Regions from separate parts of the Arthrobacter sp. 'calajunan' genome, predicted to be linked through region 1. Evidence: predicted binding sites of a transcription regulator. Region 1 holds the regulator's gene; the other holds the start of a gene.

Evidence for each region. The regulator HrcA, encoded in region 1, represses chaperone genes, less so after heat shock. The targets are predictions, from matches to a motif close to TTNGCACTCGNNNNNNNCGAGTGCNAA.
Region 2: the regulator HrcA is predicted to act here: its motif matches at 14,231-14,257, upstream of groL (chaperonin GroEL).

Annotation. Positions count from the first base shown of each region.
Region 1 is NZ_JBKZDY010000004.1:33,596-43,022, reverse strand. It holds gene lepA (translation elongation factor 4) at 1-1,416, shown strand, start outside; gene hemW (radical SAM family heme chaperone HemW) at 1,421-2,650, shown strand; gene RF641_RS07365 (DUF4870 domain-containing protein) at 2,680-3,027, opposite strand; gene RF641_RS07360 (DUF3097 domain-containing protein) at 3,173-4,042, opposite strand; gene hrcA (heat-inducible transcriptional repressor HrcA) at 4,170-5,183, shown strand; gene dnaJ (molecular chaperone DnaJ) at 5,250-6,371, shown strand; gene RF641_RS07345 (16S rRNA (uracil(1498)-N(3))-methyltransferase) at 6,375-7,148, shown strand; gene RF641_RS07340 (GerMN domain-containing protein) at 7,230-8,156, opposite strand; gene RF641_RS07335 (PhoH family protein) at 8,459-9,427, shown strand, end outside.
Region 2 is NZ_JBKZDY010000015.1:34,576-52,340, reverse strand. It holds gene RF641_RS16590 (ABC transporter ATP-binding protein) at 1-294, opposite strand, end outside; gene otsB (trehalose-phosphatase) at 361-1,140, opposite strand; gene RF641_RS16580 (alpha,alpha-trehalose-phosphate synthase (UDP-forming)) at 1,190-2,635, opposite strand; gene RF641_RS16575 (DsbA family protein) at 3,056-3,925, shown strand; tRNA gene RF641_RS16570 (tRNA-Thr) at 4,097-4,170, shown strand; gene RF641_RS16565 (DUF808 domain-containing protein) at 4,405-5,355, shown strand; gene RF641_RS16560 (HsdM family class I SAM-dependent methyltransferase) at 5,457-7,109, shown strand; gene RF641_RS16555 (hypothetical protein) at 7,112-8,038, shown strand; gene RF641_RS16550 (GNAT family N-acetyltransferase) at 8,035-8,730, opposite strand; tRNA gene RF641_RS16545 (tRNA-Val) at 9,202-9,275, shown strand; gene RF641_RS16540 (LLM class flavin-dependent oxidoreductase) at 9,331-10,389, opposite strand; gene RF641_RS16535 (threonine/serine ThrE exporter family protein) at 10,601-12,271, shown strand; gene RF641_RS16530 (uracil-DNA glycosylase) at 12,278-13,051, opposite strand; gene RF641_RS16525 (DUF3263 domain-containing protein) at 13,209-13,499, shown strand; gene RF641_RS16520 (LytR C-terminal domain-containing protein) at 13,546-14,157, shown strand; gene groL (chaperonin GroEL) at 14,455-16,089, shown strand; gene RF641_RS16510 (DUF4031 domain-containing protein) at 16,186-17,082, opposite strand; gene RF641_RS16505 (LPXTG cell wall anchor domain-containing protein) at 17,317-17,765, shown strand, end outside.

The sequences.
Region 1 (9,427 bases):
GTGCTGAACAAGATCGATCTGCCCAACGCGCAGCCTGAGAAGTACGCGGCCGAACTGGCGAACCTGATCGGCTGCGAGCCTGAGGAAGTGCTGAAAGTCTCCGGCAAGACCGGCGAAGGCGTCGAGGCGCTGCTGGACGAAGTCATCAAGCAGCTGCCTGCCCCGGTCGGCGAGGCCGACGCCCCGGCCCGCGCGATGATCTTCGACTCGGTCTACGACACCTACCGCGGCGTGGTCACCTACGTTCGCGTGGTCGACGGCAAGCTGGAACCGCGCGAGCGCATCCAGATGATGTCCACCGGCACCACCCACGAACTGCTGGAAATCGGTGTCTCCTCCCCGAATCCGATCCCGTCCAAGGGCCTGGGAGTGGGCGAGGTGGGCTACCTGATCACCGGCGTGAAGGACGTGCGCCAGTCGAAGGTCGGCGATACCGTCACCAACTCGCTGAAGCCCGCCACCGATTCCCTGGGCGGCTACGAAGAGCCCAAGCCGATGGTGTTCTCCGGCCTGTACCCGCTGGACGGCACCGACTACCCGGCGCTGCGCGACGCGTTGGACAAGCTGCAGCTGAACGACGCCGCGCTGATCTACGAACCGGAAACCTCCGTGGCCCTGGGCTTCGGCTTCCGTGTGGGCTTCCTGGGCCTGCTGCACCTGGAAATCACCCGCCAGCGCCTTGAAAGCGAATTCAACCTCGACCTGATTTCCACCGCCCCGAACGTGGTGTACGAGGTCATGGGCGAGGACAAGCAGCTGATCACGGTGACCAACCCCTCGGAATTCCCGGACGGGAAGATCCTCGAGGTGCACGAGCCGATGGTCGCCGCGACCATCCTGGCCCCGAGCGAGTTCATCGGCGCCGTCATGGAGTTGTGCCAGTCCCGCCGCGGCACCATGCGCGGCATGGACTACCTCTCCGAGGACCGCGTGGAAATGCGCTACCACCTGCCGCTGGCCGAGATCGTGTTCGACTTCTTCGACCAGCTCAAGTCCCGCACCCGCGGCTACGCCTCGCTGGACTGGAAGGCCGACGGCGAGCAGGTCGCGGACCTGGTCAAGGTCGACATCCTGCTGCAGGGCGATACGGTCGACGCGTTCTCCGCGATCACCCACCGCGACAAGGCCTACAGCTACGGCACCATGATGACCTCGAAGCTGCGCGAGCTGATCCCGCGCCAGCAGTTCGAGGTGCCGATCCAGGCCGCGATCGGTTCGCGCATCATCGCCCGCGAGAACATCCGCGCGATCCGCAAGGACGTGCTTGCCAAGTGCTACGGCGGCGACATCAGCCGCAAGCGCAAGCTGCTGGAAAAGCAGAAAGAAGGCAAGAAGCGCATGAAGATGGTTGGCCGCGTGGAGGTCCCGCAGGAGGCGTTCATCGCCGCGCTGTCCACCGATGAGCCGAAGAAGTAGCTAGATGCCCTCAGTATTGCCTGACGGCGATCCGGCTCCGGCCGATGGTCTGCTCCCCGCAGCGTGCGCGCACGGTGCGGCGGAGCGGACCATGTCCTTTTATGTCCACATTCCGTTCTGCACGGTGCGCTGCGGCTACTGCGATTTCAACACGTATACCGCAACCGAGCTGGGCAATGGCTCCAGCCAGGCCACCTACGCTGCCACGGTGGGCCAGGAGATCGGCTTCGCCCGCGGCGTGCTTGACCGTTCCGGGGTACCGCACCGCGAAATCGACACGGTCTTCTTCGGCGGCGGCACCCCGACCCTGCTGCCCGCCTCGGACCTGGTTTCGGTGCTCGGCCGGATCCGCGACGAGTTCGGCATCAAGCCCGGCGCTGAAATCACCACCGAAGCCAACCCGGACTCGGTGAGCCGCGAAAGCCTGCGTCAGCTGGCCGACGGCGGGTTCACGCGCGTGTCCTTCGGCATGCAGTCAGCCGTGCCGCATGTGCTGAAGGTGCTCGAGCGCACCCATGACCCGGCGCGCGTGCCGCAGGCCGTGGCCTGGGCCCGCGAAGCAGGGCTGGATGTCAGCGTCGATCTGATCTACGGCACCCCGGGGGAGTCGCTGGCGGATTGGCGTACCAGCATCGAGGCCGCGCTGAGCTACGAGCCGGACCATATCTCCGCTTATGCGCTGATCATCGAGGACGGCACCAAGCTGGCCGCGCAGATCCGCCGCGGCGAGGTTCCGGACATTGACGACGACGACCACGCGGAGAAGTACCAGCTGGCCGATCAGCTGTTCGAGGCCGCCGGCCTGCAGTGGTACGAGGTGAGCAACTGGGCGCGCGGCGAAGGGCATGCCTGCCGCCACAACATCGCCTACTGGCAGGGCGGGGACTGGTGGGGCGCAGGCCCCGGCGCGCACTCGCATGTCGGCGGGCTGCGCTGGTGGAACGTCAAGCACCCGGCCGCCTACCAGCAGCGCATCGACGGCGGCATCTCGCCCGGACACGGCCGCGAGTTCCCCGACGCGCAGGCAGTTCAGCTCGAACGCACCATGCTGCTCACCCGGCTCAGCTCCGGCATGCAGATCAGCGAACTGGAATCCGCCGGCCGCACCAAGGTTGCCGGGTTGATCGCCGACGAGCTGATCGATGCCAAGGCAGCGTTCGCCGGACGCATCGTGCTAACGCAAAGAGGCCGGCTCCTGGCCGACCTCGTGGTGCGTGAACTGCTGGATTTCTAGGACGTTCGCAAGCGCTGGCGTCCCTGCCGCTACTTCATCAACCGCAGGTTGATCGGGTAGCGGTAGGGGCGTCCCTTGTTTGCCTGGATCGCGGCATACGCGCCCATCAGGGTCATGAAGACCCACAGGCACACGGCGATGACCGCGAAGAGCCAGCCGATGCCCGGCAGCAGGTTCAGGATGTTCAGCACGATCGCCAGAATGGTCAGCGGGAAGGTGAAGTTGAACGCTTCCTTGGATTCCTGGGCGGTGAAGGGGCCGCGGTCGCGGTAGACGGCGAAGATGATGGCCGAGGGAATGCAGCCGAGGATCGCGCCGAAATGCGCCATCATGGCCCACTGGCGGTCTTCCGACGGGGAGAGCGGCAGCGCGGACACGTTTGATCCCTCGAAACGCGAATTCTCAGATGATGGTACCTGGCGAGATGTCACGGAAATGTCCTTGTCTTACGGTGCGGCTTCTCCACCATGATATCGAGCTTCCGCTGACGCCCCGCCCAATGGCACCCTGAAAGTCCAAATCTTAGTCAATTGTTAGGAAACCGTAATCTTCCGTGGTAAGGAAATCGATTAGTTCCTCAACTTTACCCAATAGCGCCGGTTCCAGCTGTCCGTAGTGCTTGACCGTGGACAGGATCCGCTGCCAGCCGATGCCGATATCCTCGGCGGTTGCATGCGGCCAGCCGAAGGCGCGCAGCACGCCGGTTTTCCAGTCGGTCCCGCGGGGGATGACCGGCCAGGCCTTGATGCCCAGCGTGTCCGGCTTGATCGCCTGCCAGACATCCACGTACGGGTGGCCGAGGATTAGCACGTTGCCCGCAGCCCCGGGGACCTTCATGGCCTCGGCGACGATGCGCTCTTCCTTGGTTCCGGAAATCAGGTGGTCGACCAGGATGCCCAGGCGGCGGGTCGGCGAGGGGTTGAATTGGCGGATGGCCCCGGCCAGGTCGTCGACGCCATGCAGCGGTTCGACGACGATGCCCTCCACGCGCAGGTCGTGGCCCCAGACCTTCTCGACCAGTTCCGCGTCGTGCTTGCCTTCGACCCAGATGCGGCTGGCGCGGGCGGTACGGGCCTTGAGGTCTGCCACCGCGCGCGAGCCGGAGGCGGAGATCATGGTGCTCGGCGCCTTGGCCTTCGCGACAGGTTCGACGATCTCCACCGGTTCGCCCTCCAGCAGGAAGCCGAAGCCGGCCTGGAAGGAACGGGTCTTGCGGTGGCGGTCCTCCAGCACGATCACGCGCATGCCGCCGGACTTCTCGGTCTTGACGACCTCGCCGACCCAGCCGGAGACCGCATCTTCCAGGATCATGCCGCGTTCAACGGGCACCTGGCGGAGTTTTTTGGGTGCCGGAGCACTCAGGTCTTGCGGTCCCCAGGAGAAATTGGACACGGACTGCCTTTCGCTGTGATCGAATACGCTCGAAATCCAATGCTAGCAACTGCCGAAGGTATTAGACTTGGCACTTGACAGGTTAGAGTGCCAATTGTGCGGGCGTGGTTTCCCGGGAGGTGTTTTCGTGAGCGAAGTACGACGTCTTGACGTGTTGCGCGCCATCGTGGAGGACTATGTCCAGTCCCGCGAGCCCGTGGGTTCCAAGGCGCTGCGCGAACGGCACAACCTCGGGGTCAGCGCCGCCACCATCCGCAATGACATGGCCCTGCTCGAAGAGGAGGGCTTGATCGCCGCCCCGCACACCTCCTCGGGGCGCATCCCCACGGAGAAGGGCTACCGCCGCTTCGTGGACGAGATCGGCGAGCTCAAGCCGCTGTCGCGCGCCGAGCGCGAGGCGATCAACAAGATCCTGGACAGCTCGCAGGACCTCGACGAGATGCTGCACAGCACCGTGCGCCTGCTGGCCCGGCTGACCAACCAGGTTGCCATGATCCAGGTGCCGCACTACGACACCGCGGAGCTGCGCAACCTCGACCTGGTGGGCTTGGGCTCGGGCCAGGTGCTAATGGTGATGATCGCCTCCAACGGCACCGTGGACCAGCGCATGATCGCGGTGACCCGGCCGTACTCGGACGAGGAGCTGGACAACCTCAAGCAGTGGCTGCTGACTTCCTTCGGCGGCCACCGGCTGGCGGACCTCGTCGGCCCGCTGAGCAACGAGGCAGTGGTTCCGGCGCAGCACGAGACGCCGCTGGTGGGCAGCGTGCTGCGGTCGCTGGAGGAAATGGCGCAGGCGGCGAACGTGCAGCGCATCGTCATGGCCGGCACGGCGAACCTGGCCCGCGTCGAGGGGGACTTCCCGCTGAGCATCACCCCGGTGCTCGAGGCGCTGGAGGAGCAGGTGGTGTTGCTGAAGCTGTTCTCCGAACTGGAGGCGGATTCGCGCGGCCTGGCCGTGGCCATCGGCACCGAGAACCACTACGGGCAGCTGACCGACGCGGCGGTCATCGCCACCACCTACAGCACCGACCAGCGCAGCAAGCTCGGCGTGCTCGGCCCGACCAGGATGAACTATTCCTCCTCCATGGCCTCGGTGCGCGCGGTGGCCCGCTACCTGTCGAAGATTTTGGCGAACTAGCCGCGCGGCCGGTTCGCAGCACAACTTGAGAAGTGAAATTTTAAAGGAAAGGACACGGCGAAGATCGTGAGCTCGCATTACGAGACCCTGGGTGTCGCCAAGGACGCGACCCCGCAGGAAATCAAAAGCGCCTACCGCAAGCTGGCGCGCAAACTCCACCCGGACGTGAATCCCAGCGAGGACGCGGCCGAGCAGTTCAAGCTGGTCACCCGCGCCTACGAGGTTCTTTCCGACGAGAAGAAGCGCGCCAACTACGACGCCACGGGCGACGAGAACGGCAACGGCCAGCCGGGCTTCGGCGGGGGCGCCGGATTCGGCGGCTTCGGCGACATCTTCGAGCAGTTCTTCGGCGGCGGCCAGGCGCAGGGGCCGATGTCCCGCACCCAGCCGGGCCGCGACGCGCTGATCACCATCACCATCGACCTGGAAGACGCCGTCAAGGGCACCGTCTACCCGCTGGAGATGGAAACCGCCGTCACCTGCAAGACCTGCCACGGCGACGGTACCCGCGAGGGCACCAGCCCGGTCACCTGCACCATCTGCCACGGCGCTGGCCAGGTCCAGCGCCCGGTGCGCTCCTTCCTGGGCCAGATGATGACGGTGGAAACCTGCGCCGCCTGCCACGGCTTCGGCACCACCATCCCGGATCCCTGCATCGAGTGCAACGGCGAGGGCCGCGTGCGCGAACACGTCTCCAAATCGCTGAACGTGCCGGCCGGCGTGGATTCGGGCACCCGCATCCAGCTGCGCGGCCAGGGCGAGGCAGGCCCGGGCGGCGGCCCGAACGGCAACCTGTTCGTCGAGGTCGACGTGCGCCGCCACAAGGTGTTCGAGCGCTCGGGCAACGACCTGCACGCCAAGATGACCATCCCGATGACCGCCGCGGCCCTGGGCTGCGAGCTGAAGCTGGAGACCTTCGACGGCGAGCAGACCCTGAACGTGGAGCCGGGGGCCCAGGACGGGGACACCCTGACCCTGCCGGCCCTGGGTGTGCCGCGCCTGCGCGGCGGCAAGCGCGGGGACATCATCGTGCACCTGCAGGTGGAGACCCCGACCAAGCTGGACGCCGCCCAGCGCGAGCTGCTCGAGCAGCTGGCCACGCTGCGCGGCGAAGAGCTGAGCGCCGGACGCGTCGAGCATTCAGGCGGCATGTTCTCGCGCCTGCGGGACAAGCTGAACCAGCGCTAGGCCATGAGCAACCACAGTTTCGTGATCGACCCGCAGCAGGGGGCCGAGGCCCGCGTGGGCGACACCCTGGCGCTGACCGGGCCGGAGGCGCACCACGCGGTGGCGGTCAAACGCACCCAGGCCGGCGAGCAGCTGGACCTGCTCGACGGCACCGGGCTGCGCCTGGTGGTCAAGGTGGCAGCCGCCTCCAAGGAGCTGCTCACGGTGACCGTGCTTGAACGGCTGCAGGAGCAGCCCCCGGAGCATCCAGCCACGCTCATCCAGGCGCTGTCCAAGGGGGACCGCGACCTGCAGGCCGTGGAATCCGCCGTGGAGCTGGGCGTCTTTACCGTCCGCCCATGGCAGGCCGAGCGCTCGATCGTGCGCTGGAACGCGGCGAAGGCGGACAAGGCGCTTGCCAAGTGGCGCGCCCAGGTGCGCTCGGCGCAGAAGCAGTCCCGGCGCAGCTTCGAACCCGAGGTGAAGGAGCTGGTCTCCAGCAAGTCGCTGGCCGCGGCGATTTCCGCGCACGCGGCCGCCGGCGACCTGGTGCTGGTGCTGCACGAGCAGGCGCGGGATTCGGTGGCCCAAGCCGTGTCCGGCTGGCTGCCCGAGGCGGCGCCGGGTACCGGCGTGGTGCTGGTCGTCGGCCCCGAGGGCGGCATCAGCGATGCAGAGCTCGACGCGTTCGTGGCCGCCGGAGCGCATCCGGCGCTGCTCGGACGCCATGTGCTGCGCGCCTCCACCGCCGGCCCTGCCGCGCTGGTCCTGGTGCGCCACCTGCTCGGCGAGCTCTAGCCGGATTAATCAGCGGATGCCGCGAACCCCGAGGGGTTTGCGGCATTCGCTGTTTATTCGGTGGTGGGCGGGCGCCGGCGCTCAGCGCACGGTGAACTCGGAGCTGGTCTCGCCGACCTTGGCCTTGCTGCCGGCTTCCTCGCCCCAGACGCTCAGCGCGTAGCTGCCGGCGGGCAGCCGGGTGGTCAGCGTGAAGGATCCGTCGGGCTCCACGCTCTCGTCGTTGATCCGGTTGGCGGCGGTGATGACCTTGGACTGGCCGTCGGCGGCCTTGGCCTGCAGGGAGTAGAAGGTTCCGCCGTCGAAGCTGGAGGTGCGGCCGTGGAACTTCACGGCGCCCGCCGCGGTGGTGGTGCCGAACTGCGGGTCGATGATCCAGATCGGGGCCATGTACTTCGCGTCGCGCTGGTAGACGTCCTGCAGGCGGTATCCGCCGAAGACGGTGGCGTTCTGCTTCCCGTCGACCAGGATGCGCACGCTGGCGGGGGTGTCGCCGACCAGGATGCCCGCGTTGGAGGCCGCGGCGGTCGCGGTGAACACCAGCTGCTGGATGGCGCGCTCGGACAGGCCCTCGTCGAGCGTGGCGCTGAAGACCTTGGCCGGAAGGTCCAGCGTGATCAGGTTCTGGTTGTCGATGGAGACCCCGACGTCGTCGGTGGACTTCAGGTGCGTGTACCAGGCCGGGTCGGCCGGCTTCCCGGCGAGCAGGTAGGTGATCGCGTCGCCTATCGGCTCCTGGTGGCGGGTGTCGGTGGCGTATTCGCGGTAGAGGTAGACCCCCGAGTCGGTGTTCTCCAGCCAGTAGACCGGCATCTTTTGCCCGGGGAAAGCCTGTTCCATCGAATCGGTGGCCTGCGGGACACCCTGCGCCGCGGCGGCGGAGTTTGCAGGCATCTCGAAGCTGTCGTCGCGCGCGGCAAGTCCGCAGCCGACCACCAGGGCCACCGCTGCGATGACGCCGGTCGCCGCGAAACGTCGCGGGATTCGGCGCTTGTACCACTGCTGCACGTTGGGACCAGTCCATCTGTTCTGCGGGGATTCTTGGGCGCCTGGAACGAGAACGTGGTTCCGCGCGCTCATATAGCGTGACACATCAAGGTGTGCGATGAGGCCGAAATTCGCCAAACCTACCAATCCGTAACCAAATCTATACCTTTGCGACCTGCTCGGATTAGATTCATTTCATACTAGTTTCAGAATTTTCAGCGCTCGGCGGAGCCCTACGTATCGCGTTGGGAGCCGGGGACTAGCTAGACTGGACTTGCGCAAGTTTTTTATTTTCCGAGCTCAAAAGGGGCACGAAGCACTGCATGCAGGTTGAACAGAACCAGAGGCAATCCGAGACCGGGCCGGCGACGCTGGCCATCACGTTCGAGACTCCCGAGCTGATGATCGCAACCCTGGGCCCGAACGACGAGTTGCTGCGCATCCTCACCGGCGCCTACCCGGACGTGCAGTTCCGCCCCAACGGGTCGACCCTGAGCCTCCTGGGCGATCCGGTCCAGGTGCGCAAGGCGCAGCGGGTGACCGAGGAAGCCAGGTCGCTGGCGCAGCGCGGCTCGCGGATGAGCGCGGAAACCATCGAGCAGATCATCAAGATGCTCAGCGCCGGGAACCGGGACGCCCCCACCGACGTGCTGGGGCTGAAGATCCTCTCCGGCCGAGGGCGCTCCATCCGGCCCAAGACGGTGAACCAGAAATCCTACGTGGATGCCATCGAGGACTCCACGGTGACCTTCGGCATCGGCCCGGCAGGCACCGGCAAGACCTTCCTGGCCATGGCCATGGCCGTCGCGGCGCTGCAGGACAAGCAGGTCAACCGCATCATCCTGACCCGTCCGGCGGTCGAGGCGGGGGAGAAGCTGGGTTTCCTGCCCGGCACCCTGAGCGAGAAGATCGACCCCTACCTGCGTCCGCTCTACGATGCGCTGCACGACATGGTGGATCCGGATTCGATCCCGCGGCTACTGGAGGCGGGCACCATCGAGGTCGCCCCGCTGGCCTACATGCGCGGGCGCACCCTGAACGACGCCTTCGTCATCCTCGACGAGGCGCAGAACACCACCAGCGAGCAGATGAAGATGTTCCTGACCCGCCTCGGCTTCGGCTCCAAGATGGTGGTCACCGGGGACGTCACCCAGGTCGACCTGCCGGGCAACGCGGTCTCCGGGCTGCGCATGGCCAGCGAGGTGCTGGAAGGCATCGAGGACATCTCGATCTGCCGGCTGGACGCCAGCGACGTGGTGCGACACCGGCTGATCGCTGACATCGTCTCCGCC
Region 2 (17,765 bases), on a different contig from region 1:
CATGTTCTCGGCGACGGTCATGTGCGGGTAGAGCGCGTAGTTCTGGAAGACCATGGCGATGTCGCGGTCCTTCGGCGGAACGTTGGTCACGTCCTTGTCGCCGATGAGGATGCGGCCGGAGTTGACTTCCTCAAGGCCGGCAAGCATGCGCAGGGTGGTTGACTTGCCGCAACCCGAGGGGCCGACCAGAACCAGGAATTCGCCGTCGGCGATCTCCAGGTCGATTCCGTCGACGGATGGCACAAGAGCGCCCGGGTAAATACGGGTGGCCTTATCAAAGGTCACAGTTGCCATAACGACAATCCTTTCACGGGCAGGTACGTGCCCGACGATCCTAAGTGAAAGTGAATTGGGACACCGTTAGTTTCGCATGAAAATCAAACTTTTCAAAAGGTCCGGGATATCGAACGGGGAATCAATACGCTGCGTCGCCGCCGTGTCCCCGCTGCCGACCTTGATTCCGAGGTCGTTTTCGGTCAGCACCTTGAAGCCGTTTTCATCGGTGACGTCGTCTCCGATGAAGAGCACCGACTGGACATCCAGGGTGCGGCGCAGCCAAGCCAGCGCCTCGCCCTTGTGGGCGTTGAGCACCGAGGCTTCAAGCACCGCCTTGCCCGACATCAGCTTGACGCCCTCCAGCTCCTGCAGCGATTCCAGCGCTTCGGCCATGGCCGTCTGCGCGGCCTGAGGGCTGGCCTGGCGGACATGCAGCACGGTGGCCGAGGGCTTGAATTCCAGGTTCACGTTCTCGTGCCTGTCCGCGATCGCCTGCAGCCGGCCGGTCAGGGTGCCCAGCAGCTGCGTCTGGTCGAGGCTGAGCGGCGCGTCGGACCAGCCGTTCGAGAACTGCTCGGGGACCAGCCGTTCGGCCCCGTGGGACCCGATGCGGATGGCCGGCAGCGGCTCCGGGTACACCTCGGCCAGGGACTGCAGATTGCGTCCGGAGATCACCGCGGTGTAAACGCCGGCCATTCGTCCCAGCTGCTCCACCAGCACGGCGGATTCGGGCAGCGGCCTGGCATCCTGCGGCCGGTCGACCAGCGGTGAGAGCGTTCCATCGAAATCGAGCGCGACCAGCACCCGGGGATGGCGGGCGAAATCCTGCAGCGCAGCGGAGAGCTGCGGCGAAAGAGGTGACACGTGCTTAAGCCATCCTTCGGGGGCGGTAGTTTCGGCGGTTTGCGGCAAGTTAGGTGCGGGCAACATTCTCCTTGGCCGGAACGGATTTCGAGTTGATGTCTGCCAGCTCCGACAGGAAACGATCAGACCAGCCGGCCACGTCGAATTCCTCCAGATGGTGGTTCATGCGCTTCATGCGCTTGGCCTGTTCGGCCTCGTCCATGTTGACTGCCTCCATGATCTTGACCTTCATGCCGTCAATGTCATGGGGGTTGACCAGCACCGACTGGGTCAGCTGGTCGGCGGCGCCGGTGAACTCGGAGAGCACCAGCACGCCCCGCCCGTCCTGGTGGGCTGCCACGTATTCCTTGGCGACCAGGTTCATACCGTCGCGCAAGGCAGTGACCAGCAGGACGTCTGCCGCAAGGTACAGGGAAATCATTTCGCGCAGGGGATAGGAATGGTGCAGGTAGCGCAGCGTAGTGTGGCTGAGCGTATCGTGCTGGCCGGTGATCTGGCCGACCATCAGTTCTACCTGATCGCGCAGTTCCATGTACGAACCGACGTTTTCGCGGCTGGGGCTTGCCACTTGGATCAGGCATACCTCGCCGGCGTGGAGCTGTTCGTCCGCCAGCAGCTCGCCGTAGGCCTTGAGCCGGTGGCGGATACCCTTGGTGTAGTCCAGCCTGTCCACGCCGAGCATGATGGTTTTCGGGTTTCCCAATTCATGCCGGATCTGCGCGGCTCGCGCAATGATCTGCGGATCCCGGGACAGCCGCTGGATCTGTTCATAGTCGATGGAGATCGGGTGGGCGTCGGCGCGGCAGATATTCTGCAGGTCGTTGTCCAAGGAAGGGGTCGCCTCACGTCCCTTGGTTTGGTAGTCCGTGAATCGGCGCAGGCTTCGCAGGAAGTTGGTCGCGTCGGTTTCGCGCTGGAAACCGACCAGGTCGGCACCGGCCAAACCCTGCAAAATCTGCTTGCGCCACGGCAGCTGCGCGAACAAGCTCGCGGCGGGGAAGGGAATATGCAGGAAGAAACCGATCTTGAGGTCAGGACGGGCCAAGCGCAGCAGACGCGGCACTAGTTGCAACTGGTAGTCGTGCACCCACACCGTGGCGTTGGGCGCCGCGATCCGCAGCACCGCGTCGGCAAAGCGCTGGTTGATTTTTTGGTATCTGTCCCACCAGGTGCGGTGGTACGACGGCGGAACGATGACGTCGTGGTAGAGCGGCCACAGAGTCGAGTTCGAGAAACCTTCGTAGTAGAGCTCGAGGTCGTCTTCGCTTAGCGGCACCGGCACCAGATGGATACCGTCCTTGTCGAAGCTGTCCAGCTCTTCATCAATTCCGCCGTGCCAGCCAACCCATGCTCCTTCCGAAGCGGACATGACGGGTTCCAGTGCGGTGACCAGTCCTCCGGGTGCGCGCTGGAATCCCTGGGTGCCGTCCGGGTTTGTGACCCGGTCAACCGGCAAGCGATTGGCAACAACGACGAAGTCGGATGTACTAGCCATGTGGCCATCTTGTATCGAGCTACTCACGACAAACTCCTGGCTTAACCTTCAACCTGCAAACCGGCCGTTTAGCGATCCCCGGATTGGTGCGAATCCCTGCCCTGCAAGTTCATTGACTTATGCCTTGAGCCTAGTGAAATATCAGGGTCAACGGAATTATGTTCAGGATTTACTCCGATAGTGACGTAAACAACCACATTGAACTGGTCAAGCACAGTCGTGTATCGAGGCCTGCCTGATGCAACAATTCCACCGGACGCGCTATGTGGCTTAAGTCCGGGCTTTGGCGGCAATTTGAGGAGTATATGCGCCTCCTGTGAAGGTGCGGGATTATCAATGAACTAGGTAGACCGGGTCCCGGCATTGGCTAAACTTGATTGCAGATGACAGTATTCCGCTGAGCAAGGAACCATTAAATTTATGTCTACGAATAATCCGCGGCCGTCGAAGGCTGAGCGTACGGCAAGCGCCCGCGAGAAGGCTTCGCAGATGCGCGCCGCACAGGAAGCAGCCGCCAAGCGCAAGTCGCTGTTCGTCAAGCTTGGCGTGCTGGGTGCCGTGATCCTTGTGATCGCCCTGGTAGTTACCCTGATCGTGCAGAACAACAATGCCAAGGTTGCCGATTCCGGCGCCGTTCCTGCGGGCGGCAACGCCGCTGGCGGCATTCTGGTCACTTCCCCGACCACCCTGGGTGAGCGCACCGTGGAGAATGTCGACGTGAAGTCCCTCGAAGTCCCTGCCCAGCAACCGGCAACCCCGGAACCCCGCGACCTGACCGTGGGGAAAAAGGGCGAACCGGTCAATATCACCATGTACGCCGACGTGAATTGCGTCCACTGCGCGGACTTCGAGGCCACCTATGGCCCGCAGATCAACGAGTGGCTGGCGGCCGGCGACATCACCGTGGACTACCGCAACGTCGGATACCTCGACGGCGGCTCGCCGACCAACTTCTCCTCGCGCGGTGCCAACGCGCTGGCCTGCGTTGCCAACGACAACCCGGCAGCGTACATGCCATTCGTGACCGCGATCTGGGGCCACTACCAGCAGGGTGAAATGAAGAACGCCCAGCTGGCCGAGATGGCGATCGCCGCCGGTGCCAGCGACAAGGTCACCAGCTGCATCGAAGACGGCACCTTCCGTCCGTTCGTCCAGTACACGACCGACGTGGCCAAGTACGACGGCGTAAGCGGCACCCCGACCTTGGTGGTCCAGGGCAAGGTCCTGGATCTGGCCAAGGACGATTTCCCGACCGTGGTGAACGCAGCCATCGAGGCGAACAAGAAGTAAATCCGCTCGGGTCGGCGGAGAACGGATGCGGATCGGGTAGAATTCCATATTGATCTCGCGCCAAGACCGGAGGGGAGAAAGCCAGCGACGGCTTTCTCCCCTCCGGCATTTAAAACGGCGACGGGCTCAATTCGCACAGTGGCTGGGTTCTCCGATATTCTTATGCGGTACGCCCCCTTAGCTCAGCTGGCCAGAGCGTCTGTCTTGTAAACTGAAGGTCATCGGTTCGAATCCGGTAGGGGGCTCGAACAAATCCTCGGAGTTCTGCATGAGTGCAGGTCTTCCGGGGATTTTTTGCTGACTGCGGCTTTTCCCGGCTCGCCGGTGCCGGTCCGAACTCGGCAAACGTGCCTAACCACTCGCTGGAAGTTGGATGAAATCGGGCGTGGACCACGTCGTCCTCGGTAAAATTGGACCAAAGGTATTTTCCCGTGCGCGGATCCGCGCGACCGGGGACCACAATTACAAGGAGACCAATCATGGCCGGTGGCCTAGTAGCCCTGCTGGATGATGTAGCCGCGCTGGTCAAGGTCACGGCCGCGTCGCTGGACGACATCGCGCTCGGAGCGGCCAAGGCCAGCACCAAAGCCATGGGCGTGGTGATTGACGACGCTGCGGTCACCCCGCAGTACGTCGACGGAATTTCTCCCAAGCGCGAGCTGCCGATCATCTGGAAGATCGCGGTCGGTTCCATCCGCAACAAGCTGCTGTTCATCCTGCCGGCCATCTTGCTGCTGTCCACTTTCCTTCCCTGGGCGCTCACCCCGATCCTCATGATCGGCGGCGCCTACCTGGTGTTCGAAGGCGCGGAGAAGATCCTCGAGGCCATCGGGCTGATCGGCCATCACGGCGCCGCCGAGGACGGCAAGGTCCGCGACGAAAAGGTGATCATCGGCTCGGCGACGCGCACCGACTTCGTGCTCTCGGCCGAGATCATGGTGATCTCGCTCAACGAGGTGGCCCACGAACCGTTCCTGACCCGGGCGCTGATCCTGGTCGCGGTGGCTTTCCTGATGACCGTCCTCGTGTACGGGGCCGTGGGCCTGATCGTGAAGATGGACGACATCGGCCTGGTGCTGGCCCAGAAGCAGCGCCAGTTCTCGCAGAAGCTCGGCCGCGGCCTGGTCAAGGGCATGCCGATCGTGATGTCGGTGCTGAGCAAGGTCGGCGTGGTCGCGATGCTCTGGGTCGGCGGGCACCTGTTGCTGACCGGCATGGACGAGCTGGGCTGGCACGCGCCGTACGGTTTCGTGCACCACGTCGAGATGCTGGTCCACGACGCCTCCGGTGCCGCCGGGGGCGTGCTGGGGTGGCTGGTCAACACCGCTTTCTCCTGCTTGGCCGGACTGATTATCGGCTCGTTGCTGACAGTCGTCATCCTCGGGATCAAGAAGCTGCTGGGCAAGAACAAGCCGGCCGCGGCGCACTAGCTATTGCCGCCGCGCAGCGTGCGTAGAATTATTGGATCGCCTCCGAAGGCCAAGCTCCTCGGCCCGGCCATTCTGTCCGGATGCCATGGAAAGATCGATGTGTGTTGAGTAGAGAACAGACCAAGCAGGACCCCGCAGGGCGCCACGCCCGCGGTGCGTACTTCACTCCGGAACCCGTCGCACGCTTCATGGCCCAGTGGGCGCTGGGCGAGCACGGGCACCGGGTGCTTGAGCCTTCCTGCGGCGAGGCGCAGTTCCTCGCCGCCGCGCATGACATCGTGGACGACGGCCGCGGCTCGGTGGAGCTGTTCGGCATCGAGCTGCACGAGCCCTCGGTGCAGGCAGCCCGTGCGGTGCTGGACCGGCAGGGTGCCGCCGCGCAGATCACCCACGCGAATTTCTTCCATGTCGCCGGGAGCCATGACATGGACGCGGTGATCGGCAACCCGCCCTATGTGCGCTACCAGCTGCACCGCGGCGAGGATCGGAAGCTCTCCCGTGCCGCGGCCCGCGAAGCCGGCGTCGAGCTCAACGAGCTTGCCAGCATCTGGGCGGCCTTCGTGGTGCATGCCACCAGCTTCCTGGCTCCGGGCGCGCGCATGGCCCTGGTGCTGCCGGCCGAGCTGATGTTCGTGAACTATGCGGCCCCGGTGCGCCGGATGCTGCTCGAACGCTTCGAGCGGGTGCACCTGGCGGTCTTCGAGGAACGGCTGTTCGCCGACGCGCAGGAGGAAGTGGTGCTGCTGCTGGCCGAAGGCTACGGCCAGGGCTCCAGCACCGCGCTGCGCCTGCACCAGTTCCGCAACGCCGCGGACCTCGACCGGTTGGGCGAGGGCATCGAGCACACCCCGGCCAGCACCTCGGAGCGCTGGACCGGATCGCTGGTCGGCCTCGAAGCGCAGGGCGTGCTGGAGCAGTCCCTGGCCGCGGGCCGTTTCGCGCCGCTGCAGAGCTGGGGCGAGACCTCGCTGGGCGCGGTGACCGGCAACAACAAGTGGTTCACGCTCTCCCCGGCCCAGGTGAGCGAGCTGGGCTTGGCCCCCGAGGACCTGGTGCGCATCTCGCCTCCGGGTTCCCGGCACCTGCGCGGCCTGGAACTGGACAACGAGCAGTGGGAGCGCCTCGGTGCCCATGGCAGCGCCACCTACCTGTTCCGGCCCGCCGCGCAGCCTTCTGCGGCCGGGCACCGGATGGTTGACGCCGGGCAGGTACTGGCGGTGGACAGCGCCTACAAGTGCCGGGTGCGCAGCCCCTGGTGGCGGGTGCCGCTCTTGTCGGTGCCGGACCTGTTCATGACCTACATGAACGCCGACACCCCGCGGCTGACCGCCAACGAAGCCGCGGTGCACCACATCAACTCGATCCACGGCGTCTACCTGGGCGCCGACGTGCGCGGGCTCGGGCGCGAGCTGCTGCCGCTGGCCTCGCTGAATACGCTGAGCATGCTCGGCGCTGAAATGGTGGGACGCTCCTATGGCGGCGGAATCCTGAAGCTCGAGCCGCGCGAAGCGGACCGGCTTCCGGTGCCTTCGGCCCCGGCAGTGGCGGCCCATGCCCCGGCGTTGCGCGAGATCAAGGACCAGGTGCGCGAGCATTTGGCCCACGGCCGCAAGGTCGAAGCCACCGCGCTGGTCGACGGGATTGTCCTTGAACAGCTGCTGGGCCTGGATCCCGCAGCCATCGCCGCGGTGCACCAGGCCCGCGCCGACATGTTGGATCGCCGGAAGGCACGAAGTAAGACGGTGAAAAACTAGACGTGGCAAACCCTGCGATTGAAAAGACCCTCGCCTTTGCGGAGTTCGACACCACGCTGATGTCCGCCGCCAAGGATTCGCCCTGGATCCGCAGCGGCGCGGTGACCGAGGAATTCAATCCCTCCTACGAGGTGCTCGAACGCCTGCTTAGCATCCCGGTGCGCTCCAAGGCCGCCACCCGCTCCGGGCGCTTCGCCCAGGGCGTGGACACCTGGTTGGCCCACGAACTGCGCCGCGCGGGATTCGACGCCGACCTGGTCTGGCCGCGCACCGAGGCGCCCCGTGTGCTCTCCAAGGACATCCTGGAGCTGCTGCGCCGGCTGCCCGAGCGCCTCTCCGAGGAGGTGCACGAGGCCATCATGGCGGGCAAGGCGGGAAGCACGGACGCCCGGATCCTGGGCCGCGCCTACATGAAGCAGACCGACGTGGTGATGACCCACTGGTCCACCGGGCCGGAGCTGCTGCTGAGCACCAAGGCGATGACCTCCTCATTCGGCAAGAACCTGTCAAACCGCTACGAGGAGGCCTACGGGGACGCCGCGAACCTGCGCGCCCGCTATCCGCTGGCCGCCGTCGGATTCTTCTTCGTCCAGCGCGCCACGATCCTGGAATCCGAGCCGGCGGCCTACCGCCGCACGGTGGACATGATCCGCAAGCTGCGCGATTTCGGAGACGGCTTCGGCTACACCGCCACCGGGCTGCTGCTCGTGGACTGGGACGATGAAGCAGAGAACCCACAGGTCAAGTGCGTGCACTCGCCGGTGCCCGCGGATATCGCCGCGCCGCAGTTCCTCAACGCGATGGTGGACGAGGTTCTGAAGGTCACCCCGATCGACCTGCATGAGGCAGCCCGCGCTCGCCGGGCCGGAGAAGTCGCCCCGCTGCCCGGCCACGAAGCTGTGGACGAGCAGCAGGAAGCGCTCTTCTAGAACGCCGGATCGACGCTGGTGGTTCCCAGCCAGTCGTTGTCCGGGGCCTCCATGCCGAGCCTCGGGAAATGCTGGTCGGCCTCTTCGGCCTCCGGGCCGATGTGCAACGTAGGCACCAGCGAGGGAAGCTGTCCCAGCTCCGCACCCAGCTCCATGGCCAGCGACGGCGCCGGCTGGGCCTGCACCGCCTGTTCCAGCGCCGGCTGCAGCGATACCGGTGCGAGGGAATCCTCGGCCGGCAGGGCAACCAGGACGACGTCCTGCACAGCGGGTTCAGGCTGCGGCAGCCCGGCGGCCCAGGCGCGCGCGGCGTCGGTAGCCCGGTAGATGAATTTGGTCTGCCCGTCCTGCTCGAAGCTACGCTCGCGCTCCCACAGCTCGGAACGTTCGTAGTACGCCCACGAGGCGGGGTTCGCAGAATCGATGATGGTGATCGGCGTGCCTCCGGCGTGCAGCGCGAATTCGAGGCGCATCGACGCGACATGCTGGCGGATGCCCATGCGGCGGTAGTCCGGGCGCACCGCCATGGAGCCGAGCTCGAGCGCGTCCATGGCGCTGGTCGGGGCGATGATCGAATCGTGCACCACCCCGGCGGCGACCAGGAGCTCGCCGTCGCGGACGGTTACGACCGCGCGGGCGCGGTCCATTTTCTGGTGCCAGCGGGCATCGGTCACGGCGTACAGGCCAGCCAATTCAGCACGTTCCGCCTCATTTGGAGACAGGCATGACAAGGCAAAAGTCAGGTTTTCAAACACTGGGGTACGGTCCTAAAAAGCTAAGAACGAACGAAAAAGTGGCTTTGCTTCCCGGAGAAAAATCCGTTCGGCGGTTTCGTTGGCCTTGAGGGGACCGTTGCCGGCGGCTTCCGGCAGCTTCCTTGTAGGGCCCAGTTTGAGCTCGATGAGCTAGAAAAATTATGGGGTCTGAAAGTGCACTTTGACAAGTTGAAACGAGGGCTGCGAAGTGAACTCTAAATAAACGAATTGCCACCGTTTTTCAGTGCTTGTCATCGACCATTTTGGAGATTTTTGATTCCCTCGGCGCGTGGTGTTCCTGGCGGTCGAAGCGGCCCGGGGATGGCGCCGATTCGGCACGATTTGGAACGTAGGTCGGAATACGGCTAGGATTATCTAGGTGCTGAACCGGAAACGGACAGCGCAGACGGATCTTTAGCTCAGTTGGTTAGAGCGTTCGCCTCACACGCGAAAGGTCGCTGGTTCGAGTCCAGTAAGATCCACCGGTAAAAAAGCCACCGCAGAAATGCGGTGGCTTTTTCGTATCCGGGCTGGCCGCTAGTTCTGCGAGCCTTCGGTGAGCAGCTCGTAGATCCTCGGCTTGACCTCGGTTCCCAGCATTTCAATGCTCTTCATGAGGTGCTCGTGGGGCAGCGAACCGGCGGAGTACTTGATATCGATGCGGGACAGTCCGAGCGTGCGGACCGCCTTGGCCATCTTTCGTGCCACCGTCTCGGGGCTGCCTGCCATCATGGCGCCCTGCGGACCCATGGCCGCTTGCAGCTGGATGCGGCTGGCAGGACCCCAGCCGCGTTCGGCGCCCAAACGGTTCATGGTGCGCTGGTAGTGCGGCCAGAGCAGCTCCAGCGCTTCTTCGTCGGTATCGGCCACGAGTCCGTGGAAGTGGGCCCCGACCGGCTGTTCCGGTTCGCTGAACTCCTTCAACGCCCGGTGGTACAGGTCGACCAGTGGTTCGAAGGCCGCGGGCTGCCCGCCGATGATGGCCAGGAAGAGCGGCAGGCCGTGGCGTGCGGCGCGGATGACTGACTGTGGGCTGCCGCCCACTCCGACCCAGGTCGTCAACGGCTTGCCTTCGAGCAGCGGGTAGACCTGCTGGCCGCGCAGGGCCGCTCGGTGGCTGCCGGACCACGACACCGGATCGCCGTGGCGCAACTTGGCCATCAACGCGAGCTTCTCCTCGAAGAGCTCCTCGTAGTCTTCGAGGTCGAGACCGAACAGCGGGAAGGACTCGATGAACGAGCCGCGCCCGGCGATGATTTCCGCGCGGCCGTTGGACAGCGCATCCAGGGTGGCGAAGCGTTCGTACACGCGGACCGGATCGTCGCTGGACAGCACGGTGACTGCGGTGCCGAGCTTGATGTTCTGCGTGGTCGCCGCCAGCGCCGCAAGCACCGTCTCGGGTGAGGAGATCGAGAAGTCATCGCGATGGTGTTCCCCGATCCCGAAGAAGTCGAGTCCGACTTCTTCGGCCTTCTGGCCCTCGGCCAGCACGTTGCGGATCACTTGGGCGTGGGACAGCGGGGTTCCATTGGCGTCCTCGGTGATATCGCCGAAGGTCTCGGCTCCAACCTGCGGAAGTTTCACGGTGGTGTTCATGGGTTCGGCCTCTCGCTATATTGCATGCATATACATCTAATTTCCCACTGGGCGTAACTTGCCCCGCCCCGGAACTATTCCCCCCGGGGGGCGTGCCACGCCCGAATGTGTTCGGCGATACGCCGTGATTTGGAGGATTCCCCAGCAACTTCCAGAAGTCGGGTTGTATCGTGATTTACATGCAACATCGAACGTTTCGGGAAGGTGATCCGTGGCGCAGTTGAACAACGACCAGTTCTCCGGAAATCCACGTGGTGCGGGGGACGACCCGGATCCGGCCGTCGGCGCATTGCCGCGGATCAGCACCAGCGAAATCAAGATGGGGCAGCTTGCCGAACCCGAGCATCATGAGGAGCCCACGGCCTCGGAACTGCCGCTGAACACTGCGGTCAGCGCCAGCGTCGCCGCGGCCCCTGCTTCGGACCCCGAATCGCGCACCGGCCGCGTTCACACCACGGACGAAGGCATCACCCTGGTGCCCACGCGGGCGAACCCGGTGGCCCGCAGCCTGCTGGCCAAGATGTGGATTTCCACCTCGCCGCCCACCCAGGCGCTGGACATCGTGGATCGCCTGCAGGGCACCCCCTACGCGAACCCCACGGTCAACAAGGACCAGGACGCGTCGGCCCGCCGCACCCTGGAGTTCGCGCTGGACCTGGGCGAGACACTGATCCGCTACGGCGCCGGCGCGCTGGAAGTGGAAACCAGCATCATCGCGGTGACCGCGGCGCTGGGCCTGAGCTACCTAGACGTGGACATCACCAACCAGTCGCTGCACCTGAACTACAGCCCGCCGGACGCCGAAAGCTACTCGATCCTGCGTGTGGTGCGTTCCTCCACGGCGAACTACGCGGGCCTGGTGCTGGTGCACCAGCTGGTCTCCGACATCATCGCCGGCGGCGTCTCGCGCAGCGAGTCCGCCAAGCGGCTCAAGGCGATCATGCGCAAGCCCAAGCCGTTCCCGCGCTGGATCGTTGCCAGCGGCAACGCGGTGTTCGCGGCGGCCTTCGTGCTGTTCATCGGCGGGTCGTGGCTCGGCGCGCTGGTGGCCATGGGCTCGTCCTCGATCGTCTCGCAGATCGGGCGCTACGGCGCCCGGTGGCGCGTGCCGGCTTTCTTCACCATTGCGGCCTCCACGTTTGTGGTCACGGGCATCGCGCTGGTGAGCTACGAGCTGCATGCGCCCATCGACCCGGCGCTGGTGGTGTCCGGCGGCATCCTGCTGCTGCTTCCTTCCGGGCGGTTCGTCTCCGCCCTGCAGGATGCGATCAACGGGTTCCCGGTGACCTCCGTGGGCCGCCTGTTCTCCGCGGGACTGACCTATACGGCCATCGTCTCCGGCATCTCCACCGCGCTGGTGATCTCCTCGGTGCTGGGCTGGGACAGCGTGGACGTGCACCAGATCGACAAGATCGCCTACCCGGCCTGGCTGCTGGTGATCCTGGTGGCGGTGGCGATCATCGCCGGCGCCGTCACGGAACAGAGCTCGGTGAAGCTGCTGCTGCCCACCGCCGGGATCGCCGTGGGCGGCTACCTGATCCAGCTGTTGTGCGAGTACATCGGGCTGGGCGTCCGGGCCACTCCGGCGGTGGTGGCCACGGTCATCGGCTTCGCGGCGCGCTTCGCGGCGGACAAGCTGCATTCCCCGCAGCTGGTCATCGCGGCTCCAGCGGTCATGTTCCTGCTGCCGGGCCTGATGATCTTCCGCGCCATGTACTCCATCGTGTTCGACTCCAGCGACATGTCCAGCGGCCTGGTGGAGATGTTCAACGCCTTCGCGATCATGCTCTCCATCGCCGGCGGCGTGGTCTTCGGCGACACCCTGTGCCGGCCGCTGACCTCCAGCGCGCGGCGCGAACGGCGGCTGATCCGCCGCCGCTGAGTGCGGCTACAGCGCAGGCAACGACCAGTCGATCGGCGGCTGTCCGGATTCGGACAGCCGCCGATTGATTTCGGAGAAGGGCCGCGAGCCGAAGAACCCGCGCGAGGCGGACAGCGGCGAGGGGTGGGCGCTGGCCAGCTGCGGCATCCGGTCCATCAGCCCCGCCAGCTTCTGCGCATGCCTGCCCCAGAGCAGCGCCACCGGAGGGTTCTCGCGCTGGTTCAGCGCGCTGATGGCCGCTTCGACGACCGCGGACCAGCCCAGGCGCTGGTGCGCCCCGGCATGACCCGCCTGGACCGACAGCGACTGGTTCAGCAGCAGAACTCCCTGCTCATGCCAGGCGCTGAGATCCGGGTGGGCTGCCGGGGCAATGCCCAGATCGTCGTTCAGCTCCTTGTAGATATTGGACAGCGACCGGGGCAGCGGACGCACCGAAGCCTGGGCGGCGAAGGCCAAGCCGTTGGCATGGCCCGGGGTCGGATACGGATCCTGTCCGATGAGCACGACGCGCACCTGCGAGCGCGGAATGCGAAGTGCGCGCAACATCACGTGCGGTTCCGGGAGGATCTGCTCTCCGGCGGCGCTGCGTCGTGCCAGTTCAGCGGCGATCTTCCGGAGCTTGCCATCGAGTGGCAGCAGCACCGGGACCCAGTCCTGGGCGATGAATCCGCGCTCCGCCATGGATCTGGCGCCGTGGTGGAAGGGGAAATCCTCCGGCTCGTAGCGGGGGACCGGTACCGGCTCCGGGTCGCCGAACAGGGAGGGCTGCAGGTTGTCCATGGCATCCATTCTGCCGGTATTATGGCGTGGCTGTGCCCGCGGGCGCGGCGCAGCACAGGCGAGTTGGTTAGAATATCGGTGGTATGTCCGCTACTGGCGGAGCAGAACGCAGGGCCGAGACCGGACTTTGCCGGGTGAAGGAAAGAGGTGTGGACGCATGGCTGAGGGTGAAGTGCTGGTGGATTTCGTAATGAATCCCGACTCGGAACTCGATGAGCGTTCCCAGCAGATCCTGAACATGGAAAAGTTGTGGTGGAAGTATGCCGGCGCCAAGGAACAGGCCATTACCAAACAGTTCTCCATGTCGCCGACGAATTACTACCAGCTGCTGAACCAGCTGATTGAGACGGACGCGGCGTTGGCTTACGACCCAATGCTGGTCAAACGCCTGCGTAGGCTTAGGTCTACCAGACGTCGTGTGAGCGGTACCGTCGGCTCCGGACGCTAGTTTCCGGAACCGGCCGCGACCAGTCAGACCTCGAGCAAGGACAAGAATGACCAACTACCCACGTGACGAATTCGATCGCGTTCCGGAGTTCAACACCCGTGTGGGTTCGCACCACGCCAACGGGTGGGCGCAGTCTGCCGCCTCCACGACGTCCGGTGGAAAACTTCGTTGGGTAGTTATTGCAGCCGTGCTTGTCGTGCTGGTGGGCGCATTCGCCTACTTCTTCGGCCCCGGCGGCCTGAAGCCGATTGTCGGCTCCGCCCCGAACCCCACCGAAACCACCTCGGCAGCCCCGAGCGAGGACGCCACCTCCAGCCCGAGCGAAACCGAAAGCGCCACCCCCTCCGCCTCCAGCACCATCGATGATGACGACGTGCTCTTCGGGCAGCTGATCGGCGTCTACAACGGCGCCAGCATCGCAGGCATCGCCTCGGCCGGCGAAGACGCCCTGTCCGAGGCCGGATTCACGAATATCACCGCCAGCAACTGGACCCGCCCGGCCGAGACCTCCACCGTGTACTACACCTCGGAGGCCTATCGCACCACTGCCGAAAAGGCCGCTGAAGTGCTGAATATCGATGAGGTTCTGCAGACCCAGAACATTCCGAACCGGGTGACCGTGGTGATGGGCTCGGACGACACCCTCGAAGTACGCTAACCCCGCAGTATCCAATTGCTTCGCTGTGAGCCGATCAGCTTGCACTCGCAGGGCGAGAGTGCCAATATTTGTATTAGCACTCATGCGTTGCGACTGCTAACGCCGATCGGCTTTTCGCGTTTTAACCGCAGCCGGTCCGGCCTCAGACGCCGCTTCGCAGGGAGCGTGAAGAATACCTCAGATAGCGAGAGCTGACGCGGCTGCAGGCCCGATGCCCAGCCGTTGCACTCGTCCGTCGCGGGCGCTGTCTGTCGGTTGCATTTTCGCAAAATCGTCCCGAAAGGACCGAAAGCCACTATGGCCAAGATGATTGCATTTGACGAGGAAGCACGCCGCGGACTTGAGCGCGGCCTGAACACCCTTGCAGACGCCGTAAAGGTGACCCTGGGCCCACGCGGCCGCAACGTTGTTCTGGAAAAGAAGTGGGGTGCCCCGACGATCACCAACGATGGCGTGTCCATCGCCAAGGAGATCGAGCTCGAGGATCCCTACGAGAAGATCGGCGCAGAGCTGGTCAAGGAAGTTGCCAAGAAGACTGACGACGTCGCAGGCGACGGCACCACCACCGCAACCGTTCTCGCCCAGGCACTGGTCAAGGAAGGCCTGCGCAACGTTGCCGCCGGCGCCGACCCGATCGCGCTGCGCCGCGGCATCGACAAGGCCGTAGAGGCCGTCACTGCCGAGCTGTTCGCCGCCGCCAAGAAGATCGAGTCCAAGGAGCAGATCGCTGCTACCGCCTCGATCTCCGCAGGCGACCCTGAGATCGGCGGCCTGATCGCCGAGGCTCTCGACAAGGTCGGCGAGCAGGGCGTCATCACTGTTGAGGAGTCCAACACCTTCGGCCTCGAGCTGGAGCTGGCCGAGGGCATGCGCTTCGACAAGGGCTACATCTCCGCATACTTCGTCACCGACGCAGAGCGCCAGGAGACCGTGCTGGAGGACCCATACATCCTCATCGTGAACTCCAAGATCTCCTCGGTCAAGGACATGGTCACCCTGCTGGAAAAGGTCATGCAGTCGAACAAGTCGCTGCTGATCATCGCCGAAGACGTCGAGGGCGAAGCCCTGGCCACCCTGATCCTGAACAAGATCCGCGGCCTGTTCAAGTCCGTTGCCGTCAAGGCTCCGGGCTTCGGCGACCGCCGCAAGGCCATGCTGACCGACATCGCCATCCTGACCGGCGGCCAGGTTGTCTCCGAGGAGATCGGCCTGTCCCTGGACAACGTGGGCCTGGAAGTTCTGGGTACCGCCCGCAAGGTCGTTATCACCAAGGACGAGACCACCATCGTTGAAGGCGGCGGCGAAGCCGACGCCATCGAAGGCCGCAAGGCCCAGATCGCAGCCGAGATCAAGAACACCGACTCGGACTACGACCGCGAGAAGCTGCAGGAGCGCCACGCAAAGCTCTCCGGCGGCGTCGCCGTGCTGAAGGCCGGCGCAGCCACCGAGGTGGAGCTCAAGGAGCGCAAGCACCGCATCGAAGATGCCGTGCGCAACGCCAAGGCAGCAGTGGAAGAGGGCATCGTCGCCGGCGGCGGCGTAGCCCTGATCCAGGCCGGCGCAGCAGCCTTCGAGAAGCTGTCGCTGGAAGGCGACGAGGCAACCGGTGCGAACATCGTGCGCGTCGGCATCGAAGCTCCGCTGAAGCAGATCGCCCTGAACGCCGGCATGGAGCCAGGCGTTGTCGCCGACAAGGTCAAGGGCCTGGCTGCCGGCCACGGCCTGAACGCCGCCACCGGCCAGTACGTCGACCTGCTGGAAGCCGGCGTGAACGATCCTGTGAAGGTGACCCGTTCGGCCTTGCAGAACGCCGCATCGATCGCAGGCCTGTTCCTGACCACCGAAGCCGTTGTCGCGGACAAGCCAGCTCCTGCCGGCGCCGCACCAGCCGGTGACGACATGGGTGGCATGGGCGGCATGGGCGGCTTCTAAGCTTCCCCGCCCGGCTCGGCACCCCGCCGAGACTACCTGGTGCCTGTGGCCCGTTTCCCCAGGGGAAACGGGCCACAGGCCGTTAAAAGCCGGAAGCTATTCGCCGAGCCAGCCGCGCAGCACTGAGATCTCCGCGCCGACGTTGCTGCGGGCCGCGTTTTCCCAGCGGTCGATGCCACGCACGGTGCTGTAGATGTTGTCCTTCTCCAGCAGCGAGCCCAGCACCTTGATCCGTCCGGCAGCCAGGGCCGGGCGCGGGAAATGCGCGTACTCCTGGTAGATCGCCTGGGCATAGCGCTGGTAGGCCGGCTGCGGGCGGGCCAGCACCTCAAGATCCGCATCGCACAGGATCCGGCCCAGGCGGTCGTGGTCGCCGGGGGAGTGCCCTGCGGTGAGCAGGATCAGTTCGCTGACCCTGGACACCGCCCCGGGGCTCAGCAGCCCGTAGAGGCGCTCGCGGGCAAGGATCGCGGACTTGGCCTCGTCGTCCGAGGCTCCGTGGTACACCGCGTCGTGGAACCAGGCGGCCAGCTGCAGCAGCATGCGCTCCTCGCCGTCGGCCTGGTCCTTCGCCAGCCAATCCAAGGCCTCCAGCACGGACAGCAGGTGGACCCTGTCGTGGTATCTGCGATGCGACTGCGACCAGCGTTCCAGCAGCTCGCGGCCCAGCTGAGGTTCGGTGGGCAGAGTTCGGGCCCAACGGCGGGACAGCACCGGTCCCAGCTTTTCCGGGCGGTACTTGGCCGGGATGCGCAGCCCGGAGGCGATCAGCGCCCGAGCCAGGTCGCCGGCCGAAACCTCGTGCGCGCCGTCCCGCACCAGCTCGGCATAGCGGGACTGCGGCACGTCGTAGTGGTCCCTGTCGAACGCGCGCTCGGGTAGCTGGTGCGCACGGGCAAAGGCATGCAGTTCATCGAGCGTCGCATCGGAAACCAGATGCGAAAAGAGCGTTCCATGGGCAGGCCATGACGGTGGGTCGATCAGGATGCTCATAGGCTCTAGCCTACGTGTTGGTAACGGTTTTGAAGTCCCGTTCGGGGGCCCTGGGCACGGGTGGGCAAAGTCCCGTTGTAAGAGACGTGGAATTACTTGGTGGCGGTGCATTCTTCGGATAGGTTGTACTTTAATCATTCAGCACTTTCACAGGCCATAAATCTGTCATCACTGAAGCGGAACGCCTCGGCGTCCCGCAACTGCTTGTGACTTCTTTTGGGGAATCGAGACACCATGTCGCCTAAGATCAATACCACCCTGCTTTCGGCAGCGGTTATTTCTGGACTTCTCGTCTCTGCCGCTCCGGCACAGGCTACCGAAACCACGGACGATGCCCTCCAGAGCATCACCGTTGCACAGCAGGAAACGCAGACCGAGCCGGCAGCGGCGGCGGCCACTGAGGCCCCCGTGCAGCAGCCTGCCGTCGAAACCCCTGTCGTGCCTGCGCCGCCAGTCGCCGAAGTGCCCACCGACAACGTGGAAGACATTGCAGTGGAAGCCCCGGCAGAGCAGACCGTCGTGCAGGAGTCGCAGGCTCCAGTCGAGGACAGCGTCGAGGAAACGGCTCCGGCTGCACCGGTGGAGGAGAATGCTTCAGTTGAGGATTCGGCTCCCGCGCAGGACCCAGCTGCTGGCACCGAGACCGGCGCGACCCAGCCAGCGGACGAGACCAGCTCCGCAAC